Dongshaea marina: one gene and its partner. The main gene of each other region encodes a partner of the protein of the gene in region 2 in a complex. Links are inferred from orthologs where the notes say so. Each region holds a gene or a part of one and is shown on either strand. Other genes may lie near its edges. The genes, in order: DB847_RS05515 and DB847_RS02025.

Region 1 (3,152 bases), 720 kb from region 2 along the record:
TGTCACCGGGAAGCCCTACGATCCGCTTGATGAGGTCTATTTTCGGATCCTTAGGTGAGACGAACACAGCCACATCCCCCCTCTTGGGCTCACCTGTGCTAAAAAATTTATGATGGAAAATAGGATCGCGCAGCCCGTAGGAGAATTTTTGGACCACAATAAAGTCTCCCGGCAACAAGGTGGGTTGCATCGATTCACTCGGGATCTGAAAAGGCTCAAGGATAAAAGAGCGCAGGATCAGCACAGCCAGAATCACCGGGAAAATGGAACGCGCATTGGCAATCCAACCCGGGGTAACAGGGGCATGGCCTACGACCTCCCCCTCTTTAGCTGAGGTTGAAACACCCTCACAAGCTTTCACCAACCTCCGGCGCTTCCAAATCAATTGATCTGCGACATAGATGATTCCCGTGATCAGGGTAACTAACGTAAGAATAAGTGAAAAAAGATCGGCCATATTGGCGATAGAAAACATACTGTTTACCTTCAGCATCAGAATACAAAAACAATGAACTCAGGATCATCAATCCTAAGCAGGTTTGAACTTCGACAGGAAGTAGCCCCCCGAGTTCCCTGAGCATATTCGTACCATTTCAATAGCGAGCTTTTCATTGTGCTGCGCACGGCTGATTCACAGCTTCGCTACATGAGTGTAGGAATCTCCCGACAGCGAGCAAAGGCCGTTCTCAGGCGGCTACCATCCTTATAGCCCTCCCCAGTTCACAGTCCATTGCTCTGGCTACGTTGCTATGCACTTCCACGGCATTAATACATCCTGTATAGCAGGGATACGCCTTCCCCTGATACATAGGGATATGTGAATGCCGCGTTAAACATGGATGTTGTTAGCGGCGAATAGTCCCCTTGCGCCCTGGATCTCGCTTAACCCTCGGTTCACCTGCTGATTGAAGCATCGCGTAGACAGGCCTTCCATGGTCTGGCTACGCTTTCGCAACTTCCTGTTGCTCAACTCCAATCCACTAAGGCTCACCTCGGCGCTCGCTTACGGGGGATTAAACATCCTCTCTTCGATTTGGCTTCTTGGGTTTTATTATTTCGAGGCAGGATGCCGAGCTACGCAGGTCGATGTCGGGAACATCGTTCCGGAGTGAGCCTTTGGTTACTTTGAGCGATACCAAAGTAACTCGACCGCCGGGCGAATACGGCTCTATGGCGAAGCCATAAATATCCGTCCGAAGGACAAATAGTTAAGGTTCGCTTTGTAGCAACAGCGAACTTTTCATTATCCTTAGCATGGCTGCCCGGCAACCGGTAAAGGCATTCTCAGATTATCGGACGAATCAGGAGGATCAAAAAGGGGGCGAATATTCGCCCCCTTTTCATACTCAGCTGTTAGTCATCTATCTCATCGAGATAGGAGCTAACCTCTTCATTCGCCTTGTGCTGTACCGGCTGGTCCGCTGGAATTGCACCATTGGAAACCTTGATCTGGTGAATGGTAGCCTGCTGGTACTGCATATAGGCTCCCTTAGAGAAAGCGTATGGATCGATGGAGTTATCCAACAGCGGCTCCTGAGGGATCAGATCGGCCCGAACGCTCAGCCCCTTCAATGCCAGACGACCCACCTTCATCGGCAGGGTCATCAGGTTGTAGGGAAAATAGAGATCATCAACAACATTACCGGCCAGGTTACGCACCGTGGTTGGACCATAGAAGGGCAACATCAGGTAGGCTCCCTGGCCAATCTCGGCATACCCCATCACATCACCAAAGCTCATGGTGCGCTGAGTCAGTCCCATGTGTCCGGCAACATCGACAAACCCCAGCATGCCAACCGTGGTGTTTAGTACAAAACGCACCAGGTTAACTCCCGCATCCTTAAAATCACCAATCAACAGGTGATTCACCATGCTGGAGGGCTCATTAAAGTTATCGACAAAGTTAGATACACCACTTCGCATCGGCTGAGGCACATAGTCAACATAGCCATGGGCGATGGGCTTGGCAACGTATGGATCAAAGGCATCATAGTTAACCGCCCACATGGCCCGGTTAAAGCCCTGGAAAGGATCGCTTGGGTCGGCCGCAACCGCTTTGACGTGAGCATCCGCCTTTTCATGGCCAAACAACTGCTCATGGGTCAGGGGTTTTGTCGGCTTTTGGGGTTGGCTTGCACAGGCCGCCAGCAGGGCTGCACCTATAGCCATCAGCAACAATCTTGGCAACATCGCCTTATTCATTCGATTCATTATCCAATAGGCAGAGTATAAACAAATAAACCAGGCGCAAAGTAATTTACCCGGAAAGAGGCCTTGGGCCAGCGCATAAGAGTACTTTTCTAAACCGTCAGTTGCAAAGGGTATCCCTCTTAAAATAGGCATTTTTCATATCTTTAGCTCATTATTAAGGTATTGATAAGAAGCTCCGGGATCTTTATTTGATGAATAGGACTTATCTTGGCATCATGATTGGCCCTGCCCTGGCCCTGTTACTGGTTGGCTGTGGGCAGGAGAAATCGCTGCGCTCCATCTGTGATGAGAAGCCCGAGCTTTGCGAGCACCTCAATAAGGATTCCTGGTGCCGCTATGAACGTTCTGATCTTATCCGCGCTCGGTATAACAAAGTCACATCCCCAACGGATCTGCATAAGTATGAGCTGATGAAGGACTATGAAAGCTATATCCACTGCCTGGAGCTGGCGATCCATGTTCAACCCAAAAAGAGTAAAGATAAGCGCTCCGACCGCATCGGCTCTCTGATGTACTCCAACCAGGAGCTCAAAAAGCTGGATACAGAAACTGCCAGTTCAAAGAACCCCTATCTTCTGATGTGGCACTGGACCCGGGATAACAATTCCGATGCCAAGGCGGCCTTCCTGGCCCTTGAAGGTAAAAAGCAGCTGGAAGCAACTGAGCTACAGCTTGCACTTGCCTCCTACTATGCAGAAGATTTTCCTAAAAAGGCACTGCGCATCACCTATCATGCGCTGGAGCTTCTTAAAAAAAATGAACCGATCCCGGCACGGGGTATCCAGGGACTGGTCTCTTTAAATATTAAACTCAAAAACTACAAAGAAGCCCTGGTATGGGCCAACGTCACCAAGATACTCGAGCTTGAGAAGAGTAATATCTCACCGGATCGTCTCTATCGCTATCAGAGCTTCTCTGAAAAAGATCTCAGTGAAATAAAA
Region 2 (3,040 bases):
GGTGCCGGTCTCGATGCGATCCGGTTGCACCCTGTGGCGTCCGCTATGCAGCTTCTCGACACCGTCAATCACCAGGGTAGCGGTTCCGGCGCCAGAGATCTTGGCTCCCAGGGCATTGAGGAAGTTGGCCAGATCAATAACCTCGGGCTCACGGGCCGCGTTCTCAATTACCGTCTGGCCATCGGCCAGCACCGCCGCCATCATCAGGTTTTCGGTGCCGGTCACACTCACAGTATCCAGGAAGATATGAGCGCCCTTGAGACGTCCATCAACCCGGGCACGAATATAGCCACCCTCAACCTCAATTCGAGCTCCCATCTGCTCCAGGCCATGGATATGCAGATTCACCGGCCGCGCACCTATGGCGCAGCCGCCCGGCAGGGAGACATCCGCCTTGCCAAAGCGAGCCACCAGCGGGCCCAGGGCCAGGATCGATGCCCGCATGGTCTTAACCAGCTCATAAGGAGCCACGTGATTATTCACCGCCCCGGTCAGAACCGTCATCTCACCGTTGCTCTTTACTTCGGCTCCCAGCAGTTCCAACAGTTTCAGGGTCGTATTCACATCCTTGAGATGAGGGACGTTACTCAGGGTGACCTCTTCATCACACAACAGGGTTCCGAACAGGATCGGCAGGGCCGCATTTTTCGCACCCGAGATCCGCACCTCGCCACGCAGTGGTGCTCCCCCGTTAATCTTAAATTTATCCATTATCCGTTTCTCAGCTCATCATCAGTAGCTTGCGATCACGCTGCCACTGTTCAGGGGTAAAGGTTTTGATGCTCAATGCATGAATTGCATTACTCGCAATATGTTCTGCCAGTGGACGATAGATCAGCTGCTGACGCTTCACCCGGCTCATCTCGGCAAACTGTGCAGAGACAGCAAATACTTCAAAATGACCATTTTCACCACGAACCATCAGCTCATCCAATGACAGTTCTTTATTTAAAATCTCTTTGATCTCATCTGGTTGCATCTTAAATATCCTATTAATCCGACTGCCTGGAAAAAAGTTCACTGACCCCATAAATTGCAGTCAGGTTATCAAACGTTTCCGGTCCACCGATCACGGTGGCGGAGCAATTACGCCGCCGCCGCTCAGCCGCCCAATGCACCAAAAATCCAACCCCGGCCGAATCCAGCTCCGTCACCTGACGAAGATCCATGGACACACACTCAGCCCATGGCTGGGACCAGAGTCCGGGAATCGCTTCCCGGGTTAAAATCGCCGGAAGCTCAATCCTGTCCGTCATGCCGAAGCCTTGCTATCAGAAGCTTTACCGTTCGCCAGGGCCTTTTGCCGCTCAACCAGAGTCTTGGTCACCGCCACAATTCCCTTCTCACGCAACAGAGGCGCCAGCTCAGATTTCTGGGTGGTCAGCAGGCTGATGCCTCCCTCAGCCACCATGTCAAAGGCCTTCCACTGACCGGTGCGCTTGTTTTTACGCAGGGTAAACTGCAGCTCGATCGGCGCCTGATCGCCCTGATGTACCTCGACCTCAACCATGGCGATTTTGCCGTTATTCGGCTGCTTGGGCTCAAGCACCTTCACCGTCTGATTGGAGTAATACTTACTCAGAGCGTTCGCATAGGTCTCGATGATGTAATCTCTGAAGGCATTGGCAAAGTTTTCGCGCTCATCCTTGGTGGTACCCCGCAGCTGGGCACCCACCACAAAATAGGCGGCATACTTGTAATCCACGTAGGGCATCAGATCGTTACGGATGATGGTGCGTAGCACACCAACATTGTTTTTGATCTTATCCTGGTGCTGATCGATATCCTGGAACGTTTTATCGGCCGCAACCTTGATCACCTGATAGGGGGTCGCCGGGTAAGTTTCAGCCTGGGCCGGTGCCAGCATGCAAAATGCCAGCAATAGAGTCATCCCCTGAATAAGTCGCTTTATCATGATTATGCTTCCTTATTTCTTGTTACTGGAATAGAGGAACTTGCCGATGAGATCCTCCAGAACCAGCGCCGATTTGGTATCCCCAATGGTGCCGCCAGGCTTAAGCATGCCGACCCCCATATCTTCGTCAACAAATCCCGGTGTCAGCCCAATATACTGCTCTCCCAGAAGACCTGCCGTCAGAATCGAAGCACTGCTGCTCTCTGCGAAGTGGTACTTATCATTGATCATCATCTCGACTCTGGGCTCAAAGCTCTTGGGGCTCAGGCTAATGGTGGCCACCCGGCCAACCACCACACCACCAACCTTGACCGGGGCCCGCACCTTGAGGCTGCCGATATTATTAAACTTGGCATACAGGGGGTAGCTGTGATTATTGTTGCCGAACTCGACCCCGGCAACCCGCATTGCCAGGATCAACACAGCGATCACCCCGGCGATCATAAAACAGCCAACTCCAAACTCAATCTTACTGAATTTCATTCATCTCACCCGAACATGATCGCTGTTAAAACAAAGTCCAAACCAAGCACCGCCAGTGACGCCGTCACCACGGTACGTGTCGTTGCATCACTGATCCCAGCCGATGTAGGCTGAGCATCATAACCATTAAACAGGGCTATCCAAACCACCACGATGGCAAACACCACGCTCTTCACAAAGCCCTGGACTATGTCCTCGTGCCAATCCACCGCCGCCTGCATCGCCGACCAGAAACTACCATTATCAACCCCGAGCCAATCGACACCGACCAGCTGAGCCCCCCAGATCCCGACCACGGAGAACATGAAGGCCAGGATCGGCATGCTGTATACACCCGCCCAGAAACGAGGCGAGATCACCCGCCTGAGGGGATCCACCGCCATCATCTCCAGCGAGGAGAGCTGTTCGGTGGTTTTCATCAGGCCAATCTCAGCCGTCAGGGCCGAGCCAGCACGACCGGCAAACAGCAGGGCGGTCACCACAGGGCCCAGCTCACGCAGCAAAGACAGGGCAACCATGGGCCCCAGACTCTGCTCAGCGCCATATTTAACCAATACATTGTAACCCTGCAGCCCCAGAACCATTCCGATAAACAGCCCCGAAACCAGGGTGATCGCAACCGAGCGAACCCCGATGGCGTAA

Evidence for each region.
Region 1: the proteins of DB847_RS02025 (region 2) and DB847_RS05515 are in contact, whole or in part, in a cryo-EM structure (PDB 8I8X), measured with the Escherichia coli proteins. The link is inferred for Dongshaea marina from one-to-one orthologs.

What each region holds. Positions count from the first base shown.
Region 1 is NZ_CP028897.1:1,103,764-1,106,915, reverse strand. Bases 279-3,106 are described here. They hold DB847_RS05515 (MlaA family lipoprotein), read right to left. Parts: upstream 2,203-3,106; coding sequence 1,354-2,202; downstream 279-1,353. Other genes in these bases: DB847_RS05510 (DUF2989 domain-containing protein), read left to right, coding at 2,403-3,106; lepB (signal peptidase I), read right to left, coding at 279-457. In the rest of the region: more of lepB, read right to left, coding at 1-278; more of DB847_RS05510, read left to right, coding at 3,107-3,152. UniProt on the Escherichia coli protein: Involved in a phospholipid transport pathway that maintains lipid asymmetry in the outer membrane by retrograde trafficking of phospholipids from the outer membrane to the inner membrane.
Region 2 is NZ_CP028897.1:387,499-390,538, reverse strand. Bases 85-2,800 are described here. They hold DB847_RS02025 (MlaC/ttg2D family ABC transporter substrate-binding protein), read right to left. Parts: upstream 1,916-2,800; coding sequence 1,253-1,915; downstream 85-1,252. Other genes in these bases: mlaE (lipid asymmetry maintenance ABC transporter permease subunit MlaE), read right to left, coding at 2,404-2,800; mlaD (outer membrane lipid asymmetry maintenance protein MlaD), read right to left, coding at 1,928-2,398; DB847_RS02030 (STAS domain-containing protein), read right to left, coding at 993-1,256; DB847_RS02035 (BolA family protein), read right to left, coding at 722-979; murA (UDP-N-acetylglucosamine 1-carboxyvinyltransferase), read right to left, coding at 85-711. Also shown: more of murA, read right to left, coding at 1-84; more of mlaE, read right to left, coding at 2,801-3,040. UniProt on the Escherichia coli protein: Involved in a phospholipid transport pathway that maintains lipid asymmetry in the outer membrane by retrograde trafficking of phospholipids from the outer membrane to the inner membrane.